Regions from separate parts of the Pseudochelatococcus sp. genome, predicted to be linked through region 1. Evidence: predicted binding sites of a transcription regulator. Region 1 holds the regulator's gene; each other region holds the start of a gene.
The links. The regulator LexA, encoded in region 1, represses DNA repair genes until DNA is damaged. The targets are predictions, from matches to a motif close to TGTTCNNNNTGTGTTCNG.
Positions count from the first base shown of each region.

Region 2: uvrA (excinuclease ABC subunit UvrA) is a predicted target of LexA. The motif match lies at 2,161-2,178, and genes of this name have one in related genera.
Region 3: ACOYJQ_RS04450 (PA0069 family radical SAM protein) is a predicted target of LexA. The motif match lies at 1,883-1,900, and genes of this name have one in related genera.
Region 4: dinB (DNA polymerase IV) is a predicted target of LexA. The motif match lies at 2,024-2,041, and genes of this name have one in related genera.

Region 1 is NZ_JBMNUS010000010.1:35,470-39,681, reverse strand. It holds gene parE (DNA topoisomerase IV subunit B) at 1-1,698, shown strand, start outside; gene lexA (transcriptional repressor LexA) at 1,912-2,739, shown strand; gene ACOYJQ_RS14750 (ComEC/Rec2 family competence protein) at 2,840-4,212, opposite strand, start outside.
Region 2 is NZ_JBMNUS010000003.1:235,752-239,963, reverse strand. It holds gene uvrA (excinuclease ABC subunit UvrA) at 1-2,002, opposite strand, end outside; gene ssb (single-stranded DNA-binding protein) at 2,343-2,870, shown strand; gene ACOYJQ_RS07440 (alkaline phosphatase) at 3,202-4,212, shown strand, end outside.
Region 3 is NZ_JBMNUS010000002.1:197,990-202,201, reverse strand. It holds gene ACOYJQ_RS04455 (hypothetical protein) at 708-1,184, opposite strand; gene ACOYJQ_RS04450 (PA0069 family radical SAM protein) at 1,939-3,078, shown strand; gene ACOYJQ_RS04445 (lysine--tRNA ligase) at 3,099-4,212, opposite strand, start outside.
Region 4 is NZ_JBMNUS010000007.1:162,717-166,928, reverse strand. It holds gene ACOYJQ_RS12120 (pentapeptide repeat-containing protein) at 1-808, shown strand, start outside; gene dinB (DNA polymerase IV) at 851-1,966, opposite strand; gene ACOYJQ_RS12110 (LysE/ArgO family amino acid transporter) at 2,085-2,696, opposite strand; gene ACOYJQ_RS12105 (LysR family transcriptional regulator ArgP) at 2,770-3,675, shown strand; gene ACOYJQ_RS12100 (carbon-nitrogen hydrolase family protein) at 3,698-4,212, opposite strand, start outside.

The DNA.
Region 1 (4,212 bases):
GACAAATCGGCGCTCGAGGTCATCCTGACCACGCTGCACGCGGGCGGCAAGTTCGATTCCGACGCCTACGAGACGTCCGGCGGCCTGCACGGCGTCGGCGTTTCCGTCGTCAACGCGCTGTCGGAGACGCTGGAGGTGGAGGTGGCGCGCGGGCAGACGCTCTATCGGCAGTTCTATTCGCGCGGCCTGCCGCTCGGCCCGCTGGAGGTCGTGGGGCGCGTTCACAACCGGCGCGGCACGACGGTGCGCTTCCGGCCCGACGCCGACATCTTCGCCGAGGGCGTGCGGTTCGATCCGGCGCGCCTTTTCCGCATGGCGCGCTCGAAGGCGTTTCTGTTCGCGGGCGTCGAAATCCGCTGGCGCTGCGCGCCGGAGCTCGTCGCCGGCAACGGCAAGGTGCCGCCGGAGGCGACGTTCCGCTTTCCCGGCGGTCTCAGGGATTATCTCTCGCAGGAGATCGAGGGCCGCGCGCTCGTGGTCGACGGCATCTTCGCCGGGCGCGTCGACCGCGCCGGCGGCGACGGCAAGCCGGGCGGGCACGGCACGCTCGAATGGGCCATCGCCTGGTACGCCGAGGACGACGGCCACGTCGCATCCTACTGCAACACCATCCCCACGCCCGAGGGCGGCACGCACGAGCAGGGCCTGCGCACGGCGCTGCTGCGCGGGCTGCGCGACCACGCCGAGCGCGTCAACCAGAGCAAGCGCGCGGCGCAGATCACGGCCGAAGACGTCATGGTCTCCTGCGCCGCGATGCTGTCGGTGTTCATCCGCGAACCCGAATTTCAGGGCCAGACGAAGGACAGGCTCGCGACCGTCGAGGCCGGGCGCATCGTGGAGAGCGCGGTGCGCGACGCCTTCGACCACTGGCTCGCGGCGTCTCCCCAGCAGGCGTCGCGCCTTCTCGACTGGACGGTGGAACGGGCGGAGGAGCGCCTGCGCCGCCGCGCCGAGAAGGACATCGCCCGCAAGACGGCCACGCGCCGCCTGCGGCTGCCGGGCAAGCTCGCCGACTGCACGAAGGCGGGCGCGGCCGGCTCCGAGCTTTTTCTCGTCGAGGGTGATTCGGCCGGCGGCTCCGCCAAGCAGGCGCGCGACCGCGCGACGCAGGCGATCCTGCCGCTGCGCGGCAAGATCCTGAACGTGGCGTCCGCCGGGCGGGACAAGCTGGTGCAAAACCAGCAGATCGCCGATCTGATGCTGGCGCTCGGCTGCGGCACGGGGTCCGCCTATCGCAGCGCCGACCTGCGCTACGAGAAAGTCATCATCATGACGGACGCCGATGTCGACGGCGCGCATATCGCCTCGCTTCTCATCACCTTCTTCTGGCGGCAGACGCCGCGCCTCATCGACGAACGCCATCTCTACCTCGCCGTGCCGCCGCTGTTCCGGCTGAGCCACGGAGGCAAGACGGTCTACGCCCGCGACGAATCGCACCGGCAGGAACTGATGCGCACGACCTTCAGGGGCAGGAAGGTGGAAATCGGCCGCTTCAAGGGCCTTGGCGAGATGCTGCCCGCCCAGCTCAAGGAAACCACCATGGACCCGCGCAAGCGCACGTTGCTGCGCGTCGTCGTCGACGACGACGCGCGCCCGCAGACCGGCGACGCGGTGGAGCGGCTGATGGGCAACAAACCGGAGGCGCGCTTTTCCTTCATTCAGGAAAACGCCGCCTTCGCCACCGATCTCGATATCTGACCGCAGGAGCGCCGACGCATGAATCGGCCGAGATCCCCGTCCGGGCCGTAATCCTCGCCTGCAAGCCGGTTTTACAAGCCAAGTTTTAACGATCCGGGCGGATAGTGGCGCTTGCAGAACACATTAAGAACTTGTATAGTGTTCGTGTTTCGTTTCGTAAGCAGGCATGCATGAGGGGTCGCTGGGCGAAGCTCCGGGAAGGATTTGTGGACCATGTTGACGCGCAAGCAACACGATCTGCTTCGGTTTATTCATGAACGCATGCGGGAATCCGGCGTTCCCCCTTCGTTCGACGAGATGAAGGACGCGCTCGATCTGCGGTCCAAATCGGGCATTCACCGTCTGATCATCGCGCTTGAGGAACGTGGTTTCATTCGCCGCCTGCCCAACCGCGCGCGCGCGATCGAAGTGATTCGTCTTCCCGAGGCGCTGGCCGCGCCCGTGCCGCGGGGGCGCTTCAGCCCCAGCGTCGTCGAGGGCGGGCTGGGCCGGGACGGAGGGGCCGGCCGGGAGGCCGGATTCGGCCGGGACGGAGGGCTTGCGCGCGACCCTGCTTCCGGGCGCGCCGGCGGTCAGGCGTTCCGCGCGGGGGGCGAGCGTCCCGGTTTCGATTCGGGCGAGTCCGGCGCGGGCAACACGCGTCCTCTGTCCGCGCAGACATCGGTTCAGGTGCCGGTCATGGGCCGGATCGCGGCGGGCACCCCCATCAGCGCCATCCAGAGCAGCAGCCATACCCTCGCCTTGCCGCCGGAGCTGCTGTCGCCGGGCGAGCATTTCGCGCTCGAGGTGCGTGGCGATTCGATGATCGAGGCCGGCATTCTCGACGGCGACACGGTGATCCTGCGCCGGCAGGACATGGCGGAAACCGGCGACATCATCGTCGCGCTGATCGACGATGAGGAGGCCACCCTCAAGCGCCTGCGCAAGCGCGGCTCCTCGATCGCGCTGGAGGCCGCCAACCCCGCCTACGAAACGCGCGTGCTCGGCCCCGACCGTGTGCGCATTCAGGGCAAGCTCGTGAGCCTCGTGCGCCGCTACTGAACGCAAGTCGCGGGAGAACACGGCAATGGCCATGGCCTGCGCCACACCTCCGGGTGCGGCGGTGACACAGGCGGCTCCCCGGCTTTTGGCCGAGATGCCGTTATCGCGCGCTTCTGCGCCACGGGCGTTCTTCCGGGGCTTCCCGGCCGTCGCCTGTCCGCGCGCCGGGCGCGGCCGGATGCTCCCGCGTTCCCTCCACCGTCAGCCCGTCGCCCGCCACGGTGAGGGCGATGGCGCCGAAGCGGTCCAGGTCGTCGCGGTCGATCACATGAGGCGCGGCGCAATCCGGCGGCGCCTGGCGGGGCGTGATCAGGACGGCGGCGCGGCGGCAATCTTCCCTGAGCGCCCCTGCCTCGCGGGAGAAGGCCACGCTGCGGCCGTCAGCGAGACGGGCGACGCAGCCCAGCCTGTCGCAGGCAACGTTGTGCCGCAGCGCGGGGTCGTTCGCGCGGCGGCCGTCGCCGTCGGCGCGCAGCCATTGCTCGACGACGAAGGCCGAGGGACTGCCGAGAATGACGAATCGCCCGTCCGCGCCGCGCACCGCGGCGCCGCGCCCCTCCCGATCGACGCGGATATCGGGACGCGCCGGCGCGGCGGCGAGCGCGAGGCCGGCGGCGGCCGGCAGGACCGCGAGCCAGCGCAGCGGGGTGGACCACAGGCAGGCCCACAGCAGGGCCAGCACCAGCAACAACAGGATTCCCATGCCGAAGGCGGGCACGACGACCACCGCCCCCGGAAAATCCGTCATGATCCGCGCCCCCTCCAGCACGGGAACCGCAGCGAGGCCGGCCAGATGCCAGAAGGGACCGTCGAGGCCCAACGGATGAAACGCCACGGCGAGAAAGGAGAGCGGCATCACCGCGAGTTCCACGATCGGCAGGCCGAAGGCGTTGCCGAGAATGCCCCACGGATTGAAGGTCTGGAAGTGGTAGGTGCTGAACGGCCCGGTCGCGAGCATCGCCACGATGGTGGTGACGGCGCTCATCGCGATCACGCGGCGCATCCGGCCCGTGCGCTGCCGGTCCGGCGGTCGCAGCGCGCCCCCTTCGCGCAGCGGCAGGAGGCTGCGCGCGGGATCGCCGTTCTCCCAGCGCTCGAACAGCGCGATCAGCGCCGCCACGCCGGCGAAAGACATCTGGAAGCTCGGCCCGAGCATGGATTCGGGTTGCAACGTCAGGCACACGAAGGCTGCGAGCGCCAGATTGCGCATGGACAGGGCCGGCCGGTCGACGAGAATCGCTCCCATCACGATCAACGTCACGAACAGCGCGCGCTGGGTGTCGATTCCCGCGCCCGAGAACACGCAATAACCGCTGGCGCCGACGATGCCGGCGACGGCGGCGAACTTGCGCACCGGATAGCGGACCGCAAGGCCCGGCACGAACACGAGCAACTGGCGCACGATGACGAAGAGCGCGCCGGCGACGAGCGTCATGTGAAAACCGCCGATGGAAACCACGTGATAGATGCCGG
Region 2 (4,212 bases), on a different contig from region 1:
CGCCCGAGACACCGGAGACGCAGACGAAGCAGCCGAGCGGGAAGGAAGCCGTGACATCGCGCAGGTTGTTGCCGCGCGCGCCCTTGAGCGTCAGCATGCGGCTCTTCTGCGGCTTGCGGCGTTTTTCCGGCAGCGGCACGGAGAGTTCGCCGGTCAGGTATTTCGCGGTGAGCGAATCGGGACTTTTGAGCAATTCCGCCGGCGTGCCCTGCGCCACGATGCGCCCGCCGTGCACGCCCGCGCCCGGTCCGACATCGACGACGTAATCCGCTTGCAGGATGGCGTCTTCGTCGTGCTCGACGACGATCACGGTGTTGCCGAGGTCGCGCAGGCGCTTCAGCGTTTGCAGCAGCCGTTCGTTGTCGCGCTGGTGCAGGCCGATGGACGGCTCGTCCAGCACATAGAGCACGCCCGTGAGGCCCGATCCGATCTGCGAGGCGAGGCGGATGCGCTGGCTCTCGCCGCCCGACAGCGTGCCCGAGGCGCGTGCGAGCGTGAGGTACTCCAACCCCACATCGAGCAGGAAGGTCAACCGCTCGCGGATTTCCTTCAGGATGCGGTAGGCGATGGCGTTCTGCTGTTCCGTGAGCGTCGCCGGCACCGCCTCGAACCAGTCGCGCGCTTCGCGCACCGACAATTGCGATACCTCGCCGATATGCTTGCCCGCGATCTTCACCGCCAGCGACTCGGGCTTGAGGCGGAAGCCGCCGCAGGCCGCGCACGGCGTCTCCGACATGAAGCGGGCGATGTCCTCGCGCGCCCATTCGCTGTCCGTCTCCTTGAAACGGCGTTCGAGATTCGGAATGACGCCCTCGAACGGCTTGTCGACCTCGTAGCTGCGGCTGCCGTCCGCATAGAGAATGCGCACCTTCTGCCGCCCGGTTCCGTAGAGAATGGCGTTGCGCAGCGCCTCGGACAGTTCCGACCATTTCGTCGCCATGCCCTCGCCGAAATGGGCCGAGAGCGCATCGAGCGTCTGGGCGTAATAGGGCGAGGTCGATTTCGCCCACGGCGCGACGGCCCCGTCGCGCAGGGTGCGGCCGGGATCCGGCACGACGAGCGCAGGCGACACGTGCATCTCGCGCCCGAGGCCGTCGCACACCGGACATGCGCCATAGGGGTTGTTGAACGAGAACAGCCGCGGCTCGATCTCGGGGATCGTGAAGCCGGAAACGGGGCAGGCGAATTTGGACGACAGGATGAGACGGCGCGGCGCCCCGGCGTCGTCCGTCTCGTCGGCGAATTCCGCGACGGCGATACCGTCCGCGAGATCGAGCGCCGTCTCGAGCGATTCGGACAGGCGCGCGGCCATGTCGGCACGCACCACCAGACGATCGACCACGACGTCGATGTCGTGCTTGAGCTTCTTGTCGAGCGCGGGCGCATCCGCGATTTCATGAAACGTGCCGTCGATCTTGACGCGCTGGAAGCCGCGCTTCAGGAACTCGGCCAGCTCCTTGCGGTACTCGCCCTTGCGCCCGCGCACGACCGGCGCAAGCAGATAGAAGCGCGTCTTCGCCGGCAGCGCGAGGATGCGGTCGACCATCTGGCTCACCGTCTGGCTCTCGATCGGCAGGCCGGTGGCGGGCGAATAGGGCACGCCCGCCCGCGCCCACAGCAGGCGCATATAGTCGTAGATTTCCGTCACCGTGCCGACGGTGGAGCGCGGATTGCGCGATGTCGTCTTCTGCTCGATCGAGATGGCCGGCGACAGACCGTCGATCTGGTCGACATCCGGCTTCTGCATCATCTCCAGGAACTGGCGCGCATAAGCCGACAGCGATTCGACATAACGGCGCTGCCCCTCGGCATAGATGGTGTCGAACGCCAGCGACGATTTGCCCGAGCCCGACAAACCGGTAAACACCACGAGCCTGTCGCGCGGGATGGTCAGATCCACATTCTTCAGGTTGTGCTCGCGCGCGCCGCGGATGCTGATCACGTGACGCGAGGCGGCGGCCGGCGGGGCGGAGCCGTCGAAAAGATCGTCAAGAGAAGGCATCAGCCGGCATCCGGTCGCTGGAGGAAGCGCGCCGGGCCATCGCCCCGGAAAAGCGCCGCGGGAAGATCGGTCATATCGGTATCCGTCGTTCGGGCTCGTTTCATTGCAGCGTGTGCGCTCGCCGAAAAGCGATCTTGCATTCAGTGTCGCATTGCATTAGGAACGTTTCAAGAACAATTTTTGCGTCTCATACAATGCAGGCCATCGGGACAGCCGGGCGTTGCGCGCGGGCGTTTTCAGGGCATAAGCGCTTGCGGGCCGGGCGTCGACGCTGGCCGTGGGGACGGATTGGCGTATTGTCCGGGTTCGCGAGCGACACCCGCAGCAGGAGGATATCGTTATGGCAGGCAGCGTGAACAAGGTCATTCTGGTCGGCAACCTCGGGCGCGACCCGGAGGTCCGGCGTCTCAATTCGGGAGAGCCGGTCGCGAGCCTGCGCATCGCCACGTCGGAGAGCTGGCGCGACAAGGCGACGGGCGAGCGCCGCGAGCGGACCGAGTGGCACAACGTCGTGATCTTCAACGAAAACCTCGCGCGCATCGCCGAACAATATCTGCGCAAGGGCACGAAGGTCTACGTCGAAGGCCAGTTGCAGACGCGCAAGTATCAGGACAAGGACGGCCATGAGCGCTACACGACGGAGGTGGTGCTGCAACGCTTCCGCGGTGAACTGACGATTCTCGACAGCCGCGGCGGCGAGGAAGGCGCGGGCGCCGGCTACGGCAGCGGCAGCGGCAGCTTCGCGGGCGCCGAGCCGTCACGCCCGGCTGTCAGCGACAGGTCGTCGGGCTCGGGCAGCGCCGGCGGTTTCGGCGGCGGCGGGCAATCGGGTTACGCCGGCGATCTCGACGACGACATCCCGTTCTAAGCAACCGGCCACCGCTGACGCAGCCCGGATACGACCGGGCTGCGCATACGACGTGGCGCTGCATGGAAGCCGCGCATCAGGTTTCCTGGCGTCTTGATTTTGCAGCGTCGTCTTGATTTTGCGGCGTCCCGGTTCCATGGCATTTTGGTTCCATAACGTGCATTATCGGATTCGCGTGTAAGGGCGTGTGTCCGGCATGCCGCTTTCGGACGAGTCGCAGATTCGGGAAATCGCAGTCCGCCGATCGTGTTCGGCTGTCGCCTGAATGAAATGTTATTACGATACGTATCTCCGCGCGACGCAACCGCCGTCCCATACGTGGAGACCGATCATGTCCCTTCTCAAAAAAATCGCCCTTAACCTTGCGCTCGCCTCGGCGCTTGTTTCTCCCGCCCTTGCGCAGGCCCCGCAGGCGAAGAACGTGATCGTGCTGATCACCGACGGCGCGGGCATCGAGACCTGGCGCGCGGCCAGCTTCTTCCGCCATGGCGCTCTCGGCCACGAGGCCTATGACGATTTCGACGTCAAGGTCTTTGCCTCGACCTATCCGCTCAACACGTCCAACGAGCCGACCAACACCAACGAGGGTTCGGTCACTTTCGATCCGGCGAAGCTGTGGGATGCGACGAAGGTCGATACCGTGTTCGAGGGCACCATCGGCAATTTTCCCGGCTTCTTCGCGGGCTATGACTACAGCCGCGCGGATTACACGGACAGCGCCGCCGCCGCGACCGCGCTCGCTTCCGGCACCAAGAGCTACAACAACGCCATCAACTGGTCGAACAATGGCGAGAAACTGAAGCATATCGGCGAGTACACGGTCGAAACCGGCCGCGCGCTCGGCGTCGTTTCCTCCGTCGAATGGTCGCACGCGACCCCCGCCGGCTTCCTGGCCCATAACGTCAGCCGCAACGACTATGTCGGCATCGGCACGGAGGTCGTGAACAGCGGCCTCGCCACCGTGGTGTTCGGCACCGGGCATCCCCATTACAAGGGCGACGGCAGCTATGTCGAAAAGCCCGACGACAAGGCGTTCCGCTTCGTCGGCGGCCGCGAGACGTGGGAGCGCCTGACCTCCGGCAAGACCGACTATGCCCACATCGAGAAGAAGGCCGATTTCGAGGCGCTCGCCAAGGGCGACATCGACCTCAAGGGCAAGTCCAGGGTGATCGGCACGGCCCAGAACATCCAGACGCTCCAGTTCAACCGTCCGGGCGTCACCGCCGGCAACCTGCTCGACAACACGCCCGACCTCAAGACGCTGACGAAGGCCGCCATCAACGTTCTTGAAAAGAACGACAAGGGCTTCTTCCTGATGGTCGAGGGCGGCGCCGTCGACTGG
Region 3 (4,212 bases), on a different contig from region 1:
CCGGAGCCTCGAACAATCCGTAGAAAGATCATCTCCGCTTAACGTGACAGAAGTCTTCCCGTCATTTGTCGTACATCTGCTGCTCACGCAGCAAATTTTGACAAAACTGGATAGACAACTGAAAAATCCTCTCCGGTCCCGGACAGATCGGGTACAAGCTGGAAGATAGAACGCAAGCGTTACTCTAATAACGGGAGGTCGCGAAAAATCGCGTCATCACTCACATTTCGCCATTTCACTGAAATGTGCTGGAATGTCAGCTTTTTGTCAATAAAAAATACAGATTCACCCCTAATTATTGTTATAATGAAAAAAATATGACATAGTTCACAGCAAATCGATAGCGATTTCCGCAATAAATATGAATAGACAAAAAAATATAGTGATAATTGCAAATCGCTTAACAGCGCGCGGCATGAGGCGGAACAGCCCAAAACACAGACGGAGTTGCGCTATAAAAACCATATTCTGAAGTGTGCCCGGAACTTATACCTTTACATATCCATTTAAGTTTCTTGAGTTGCGGTTGTAGCCTGATCGGAAAATATGGAGGAAACCTCTCATAACCTGTCAGATTCCGAAAAAGGTCTGGGTTCCTTGCCTAATCAGAACGGATTGTGGATATCCGCCTCGGCCGAGCTGGGCGACGGCGCGCGTCCGCCGAGCACGCTGTTCAGTTTATGCCTTCAAAGAAGAGGAAAATGCGATCAGCGGTGGCGGGACCCGTTGTCATTGGCCCCGTCCTTCTGTCTCTTTCGGTTGCGTAGTGGTCGCCGAAAACCGTCGTCCCGTAGACGGCGGAAGTGGCGAATTACTGTCGAACGGTCGACACTGACGGTCCGTGCAGCTTCGTCAATAGTTGCCGTCGAGAAGAAGGCGCGCAGCATCGCTTTTTCACGCTGCACGGCCGCGCTACGAAAATCATTTACGGGTGATGGAATCGATACGATTGCGCCCCCGTATCCAGCCTGAAAATGGCCGCACACCTTGAGCGCGGCGTCACGGCCAAGAAGCCCGACAAGCCAGTGCTCAGGCGTGAGCCGTGATGGAGCGGGAAAAGAGACACGCGTGCCGCCAGCATGATCCGCAATAGCCAGCGCCGCTTCCAGACCCGCCGCGTCGGCGATGCCGCGCAAGATACCGGTCAATTCGTCAGCCGATACAGGTCTGATATCGTTCTCCATATTCCCGCCCTGTCCTTCGCCGCAGGCAGGTTAGACACCGGCAGAAGTGCCCGCGCTGCATGGAGCGCATCAAAGCGCAAGGGATGCAATTGCAACATGGATGCGGCTGCATTCAGCGTATCGACAAGTGTGGAGATCCGGCGGGGAAACTATGAGCCCAAGGTGCGCCCAAGGCACAAGTATCTCGAATGCCACGGCGGACTGGACGGGAAATCCTCGGATGTCCTCGCGCCACGTGGGGGTGACGGCCCACCGGGCGCAACCTTCTCATCAAGAACGGCCAAGCGTCAATATACCTGTTTCGATGGTGCGGGGGCTTGGCGATAATCACCGGCTGAGATAGGCTTCTTCCGCTCCCGAGTCATTGCATCCATTGCGAGATGCGCCGAAGAGCCGGTCATGAGCCGGGTGGGGGTGACGGCCCACCGGGAGCACTTTTCTCCCACTGATGACGGCCAAGCCCATTTCCGAAATAGAAGCCCATAGAGGCCCGTTCATGCCCTCGCTGGTACGGCCAAGTAGCAGGAAGGCCGTGGACACCCGCCCACGGCCTTCAATGCACCTTCAAATTTGATCCTGTCAGCCGGTCTGGGGCGTCTTTTGCGCTGGAGGCGATTTTCGCGGTCTTCGGGTCATGGCCCGCAGCCCGTTTATGGCCTTCAGCGCCGACGCCTCCATCGCCGCTGGCCACTTTACGTAGTTCGATTTATGTTCTATGTAAAGACATTCTTTGTTCGGCATGACAGGGCGCAGAATGGCTTGCCTCGATAAAACCGCTTGTCTCGAAGGTAACGGCATCGGAGAGGACGCGGCCGGCGGCGCGCCTCCCGCGGGCTCCCGGATTCAGCGCGGCCGCGGCGCGGTGTCGAATCCGACGGGCCGCTTCGAGCCCGCCGCGCGGGAGGCCGTGGATGACGGCTGGGGAGAGCCGGACGACCTGCCGCCCCTGCGTACCGAAGTGCTGATCGACAAGGCGCGCAGCGTGATCGCGCGCAATGCCTCGCCCGATATTCCCTTCGACCGCTCGATCAACCCCTATCGCGGCTGCGAGCACGGCTGCGTTTATTGCTATGCGCGGCCGACGCACGCCTATCTCGGACTGTCGCCGGGGCTCGACTTCGAATCGAAGCTGTTCGCCAAGCCCGACGCGGCGATATTGCTGGAAAAAGAACTGTCGAAGCCGGGATATACGCCCCGCACGCTCGCCATCGGCACCAATACCGATCCCTATCAGCCGATCGAGCGCCAGTACCGGCTGATGCGCGCCATCCTGGAAGTGCTTGCACGGCTGGGCCATCCCGTCAGCATCGTGACGAAATCGGCGCTCGTCGCGCGCGACATCGATCTGCTCGCGCCCATGGCGAAACGGGGGCTCGCCTGCGTCGCGATTTCGGTGACGACGCTCGACGGCAAGCTCGCGCGCACGATGGAACCTCGCGCGGCTGCGCCCCACCGGCGGCTGGCGACGATACGGCAGTTGAGCGAAGCGGGCATTCCCGTCTCCGTCATGGTCGCACCGATCGTCCCGGCCATCAACGACAGCGAGATCGAGGTCATTCTGGAGCAGGCCCATGCGGCAGGCGCGCGGGAGGCGGGTTACGTCCTGCTGCGGCTGCCGCTCGAAGTGCGCGATCTCGTGACCGAATGGCTCGTGACCCATTATCCCGACAAGGCGCGGCACGTGCTCTCGCTGCTGCGCACGATGCGCGGCGGCAAGGATTACGACGCGCGCTGGAACGAGCGCATGACGGGCACCGGCCCCTATGCCGCGCTGATCGCGCGCCGTTTCGAGGTGGCGCTGAAACGCATCGGCTATCTCAGACGCCATCCCCGGCTGCGGACGGACCTCTTCAAAGGGACGCCGAAAGCCGCGGAACAATTGAGCCTTTTCTGATGTCAGCCCCCTGCCCGACGTCAGCTCCCCGCCCGCTCCTTCAGAAAGGCTTCGTGCTCGCGCTTCAATTCGCCCGACAGGCCCGCCGCGATCAGGGCGCGCGTGCCCTCGACGCCGTAAAGCGCCACGAAGGAACCGAAACGCGGCCCGCGCTCCTCGCCGAACAGGATGCGGTAGAGCGTCGAAAACCACGTCTGCGACACGCCGGGGCGGCCATCCGGGCTTTTCGTCTTGCCGCTGGTGTCGGGAAAATGCGTGCGGCCGATCTCGTAGACGGCATTCTGCAACGCCTCGGCATCGGTGGAGCCCGCGTGCCGCGCAAGCTCGGCGGAGAGATCCGCCAGCGCCGCCCGCTCCGCGTCGGTGGGCTCGGCATATTGCTTGGCCGGCTTCACGAAATCGCGGAAATAGTTGATGGCGTAGCCGACGAGCCGATCGAGCTGCGGATGGGTATCGGGCGAGGTGCCGGGCGCGTAGCGCTGGATGAAGCCCCACAGCACCGCCTTGTCCTCGGAATTGGCGACGGCGGCGAGATTCAGCAGCATGGCGAAGCTCAGTTGCGTACCGCGCCCGTCCGCGCCGATCGTCTCCGGTGCGGGCGGATTGCCGGCATGCAGATGCCAGACGGGATTGCCGAGGCGGTGCTTCCACTCCTGCCGGCCGTAATTGGCGAGAAAGGCGAGATAGTCGTCGACGTGACGCGGAATGACGTCGAAGTAAAGCCGCTTCGCCTCGCGCGGCTTGTTGTACATGAAAAGGGCGAGGCTTTCCGGCGTGCCGTAGCGCAGCCACTCGTCGATGGTGAGGCCGTTGCCCTTCGACTTGGAAATCTTGGTGCCGTGTTCGTCGAGGAAAAGCTCGTAGTTGAAGCCTTCCGGGGGCTCGGCGCCGAGCGCGCGGGCGATCTGACCGGAAAGCTTGACCGAATCGATGAGATCCTTGCCCGCCATTTCGTAATCGACGCCGAGCGCCACCCAGCGCATGGCCCAGTCGGGCTTCCATTGCAGCTTGACGTGGCCGCCCGTCACGGGCGTCTCGAAGCGCTCCTGCGTTTCGGGATCGCGCCAGACGATGGTGCCGGCTTCCGGGCGCACCTCGTCGACCGCGACCTGCATGACGATGCCGGTCGTGGGA
Region 4 (4,212 bases), on a different contig from region 1:
CGAGGTGGCGCAGTGGGACATCCACGATTCCAGTTGCGACAGGCAGGGCCTGTCGCGCCGCGACGCCTTCGCGAGTCTCGTCGATGCGGAGGATGGTTATCGCCGTTCCACCTTCCTCTCGGTCGAACGGGCGCTGCGCAATCGCGGCCACGATGCGGACGCCGATTACATCTATCGCCTGATGAAGCGCCGTGGCGCGCAGATCGACATCAAGGACCGCGAGAGGCGCGCCTCCCGGAACCTGCGCCGCACAATCCTGCTACCCTTCGCCAACGGCGGCACGCGGGTGTTCGACGGGCTGTTCCGCTTCTTTCTGGGCTACGGCACACGGCCCGGCCGTCTTGCGTGGGCGATCGTCATCCTGTGGCTGGTCGCGTTGCCGATCTTCGAGGAAAAGGCCAATCTGCAACCGTCGCTCGCCCTGCTCGGCACCGAGAGCGGCCGTTTCGAGCCGGACCGCGTGGCGCGGGAGGGCGAGGCGCCGCAGGACTGGTCCACGACGGCGGCCGTCGGCATGTCGCTGCAATTCCACCTGCCCGTCGTCGCGCTGGCGCCGCGCGACGACTGGAACCTGCGTCAGGAGGGCGCGACCTGTTACAACCCCCGCAACATTCCGCTGCTGGGCTGGCTCCTCGACCGGATCGCGAAGCCGCGCGCCGCGCCGTCCGCCGCCGAAAGCTGCGCCGGATGGCGCTTGCCGCTGCCGCCGCAAATCTTCGGCGTGCTGATCAGCATCCTGAACTGGATCGCCTGGCCGCTGCTTCTGGCTTTCGCCATCCGCCGGCTGCTGGTGGTGGACCGGGCCTAGAGCGCGTTACGATCGAATGGAATCCGGTGACGGTCGCCGGTTTCAGATCGGCAGCACGAGCTGGCGCGGCGTCGGGTCCGGCTCTCCCTTGCCGGTTCTCTCGCCGGCCAGCGACGACAGCGTGACGCCGAGCAGGCGGATGCCCTTGGGTGTGGGAAACAGCGGCGCGAGCAGGGCGTCGACGGCCGCTTCGACCGCCCCTTGCGAGTCGTAGGCGGCCGGCAGCGTGTGGCTGCGGGTGATCTGCTGAAAGTCGGCGTATTTGACCTTGAGCGTCACGGTGCGGCCACGGATGCCGTTCGCCTCGCAATGGCGCCACACTTTCCCGATCAGCGGTTGCAGCGCTTCGCGTGCTTCGCCTGGCGCGAACAGGTCGGTATCGAAGGTATCCTCGCTGCCGATCGATTTGCGGATGCGGTCCGGCTGCACCGGGCGGCGGTCGATGCCGCGCGCGATCCAGTAGTAGAAGCCGCCCGCCTTGCCGAAGTGCTCGCGCAGGAAGGGAAGCGTTCGGGCGCGCAGGTCGAGGCCGGTTTCGATGCCGAGCCGGTTCATTTTCGCCGCCGTCGCCGGGCCGATGCCGTGGAAGCGGCCGACCGGCAGCGTCTCGACGAAGGCCGGCCCCATGCGCGGGGTGATGACGAAAAGTCCGTCCGGCTTGTTCCGGTCCGAGGCGAGCTTGGCCAGAAACTTGTTGTAGGAGACGCCGGCGGAGGCGGTGAGGCCGGTGCGCGCGCGGATCTCCTCCCGGATACGCTGCGCCACCTCGGTGGCGCTGGCGATGCCTTGCAGGTTTTCGGTGACGTCGAGATAGGCTTCGTCCAGCGACAGGGGCTCGATCAGCGGCGTGTATTCGGCGAAGATCGCGCGGATCTCGCGCGAGATGGCGCGGTAGGCGTCGAAACGGGGCGGAACGAAAATCAGTTCGGGGCACTTTCGTCTGGCGGTGACGGAGGGCATGGCGGAGCGCACGCCGAACCTGCGCGCCTCGTAACTGGCGGCCGCCACGACGCCGCGCTCGCGCGAACCGCCGACCGCGACGGGCTTGCCGCGCAGGTCCGGGTTGTCGCGCTGCTCGACGGAGGCGAAGAACGCGTCCATGTCGATATGGACGATGCGCCGCGGGACATCCGGCGCGTCGCTGTCGCCGCAGGTCATCGCCGCAGCCGATCATGGTCATGGCCGATCATGGCAGCCTCCCGATGGATATCGCGGAGGATCATAGCATGAACGGCCCGTCGTTGCCGATTCGTGTCGCATGAAGGCGGCCTGCGCCTCACGCGCCGGCGATCAGCCCGAGCGCGATGGTCCACATGACGAGGGCGATGGCGGCCTCAAGCACGCGCCACGCCGATGGCCTGGCGAAAAGCGGCCGCAGCCGCTTCGCGCCGTAGCCGAGCGAGAAGAAGAAAAGGAACGATGCCGACATGGCCCCCGCCGCGAAGGAGGCTTCGAAGCCCGGAAACTGCGTCGAGATCGAGCCCAGCAACACGACCGTATCGAGATAGACATGCGGGTTGAGCCAGGTGAAGGCGAGGCAGGCCAGCAGCGTCGCCGGCAGGCCGCGTTTTTCCGCCCCCGCGCCGACCGCCAGCGCCTCGCCGGAGCGCAGGGCGGAGAGCAGGCTTTTCCCGCCATACCAGATCAGGAAGGCGGCCCCGAAAAGGCGCATGGCCGGATCGAGCCACGGCGCCAGCGCCATCATCTTGCCGAAGCCGGTCACGCCGAGCAGGATCAGGATCGCGTCGGACACCGCGCAGGCCAGACAGACCGCGAACACATGTTCATGCCGCAGCCCCTGCCGCAGCACGAAGGCGTTCTGCGCGCCGATGGCGACGATCAGGCTCAGGCCCATCGTCATGCCGGTGAGGAAAACCGAAAGATTCATGGGGCTTGAGATATCCGCGCTCCCGTGTTCAGGATAGTTAAATCGCCTTATCCTGATTTAGCCTGGCTGATTCATGATCGACTATCCCGCCGCGCGCGCCGTCGCCATGGTCGTGCAGACCGGCAGCTTCGAGAAGGCCGCCCGAGCCCTGAATGTGACGCCCTCGGCGGTCTCCCAGCGCGTCAGGCAGCTTGAGGAGCGTCTCGGCGCGGTGCTGATCGAGAGAGGCGCGCCATGCACCGCGACCGAAAAGGGAGCGTGGCTGTGCCGGCACCTGGAGCATGTCGGCCTGCTCGAAAGCGAGCTGATGGCGCATCTGCCGGGGATCGCCGATCCGGCGCAGCCCCCGCAAAGGGTGACGCTCAACATCGCGACCAATGCCGACAGTCTGGGAACGTGGTTTCTCGCGGCCCTTCCGGCATTCGCGCGGGAGGCTGATTGCCTCTTCGCCATCGCGGTCGACGATCAGGACCATACGGCGGAATGGTTGCAACGCGGCCGCGTGCTGGCTGCCGTCACGTCCCTCGCCAAGCCGGTGCAGGGGTGCCGCGTCGTCTCCCTCGGCGCGCTCCGCTACCATGCGACGGCGAGCCCCGATTACGTGCGGCGTCACTTCCCCGCGGGAGTGACGGCCGAAGCGCTCGCGGGCGCGCCGGCGCTCACCTTCAACCAGAAGGATCGCCTTCAGCATGCCTGGGCACGGCGGACGTGCGGTCTGGACGTCGCTTTTCCGACCCACTGGCTGCCGTCGACGCAGGGTTTCGTCGAGGCGTGCCTTGCCGGGATGGGATGGGGGCTCAACCCGGCGATGCTGGTCAGGGAGCATCTGGCCTCCGGCCGGCTGGTCGAACCCGTTGCCGGCGCGCCGCTGGACGTGCCGCTGTTCTGGCAGGTGAACCGGCTTGCCGCGGACCGGCTCGCCGGCCTGACGCGGAACGTCATCGCGACCGCGAAGCGCGCGCTTGTGCCATGCCCTTGATGCATGTGGCGCGCCGGAGCGTTCATCGCGCGGCGGGATGCACGTCGAATTGTTCCGGCCAGTCGCGGAAGAGCGCGACCTGCCCCTTGTGGCGCAGTTCCCTGACGCGGGCGAGATCGATGGCGCCATGGAGCCAGCGGCTCGTTTCGGTGAAGACCGCCTCGCTGCTGGCGAAGACGCCATCGGGCGGCATGCCGTGGTCGGCGGGCACGTAGAGGGCGGCGCGGCCGTGGTTCTCGTCCACGGCCGGCGACCACGGAGCCTTGCCGGCGGTGGGCGAGACCAGCACCGCGAACTGGTTTTCCAGCGCGCGCGCCTGCGCGCCGATGCGCACGCGGTGATAGCCGGCCTCAGTGTCCGTGCAGCTCGGCGCGAGGACGAGATCGGCCCCCATCTCCGCCAGACGGCGGGCGAGCATGGGAAACTCGTTGTCGTAGCAGATGAGGATGCCGAGCCTGCCGTGGGGCGTGTCGAAGGTGCGCAGCCCCTCGACGCCGCCGGCGATGAACCATTGCTCCCGCTCGAACCGGGTCATGA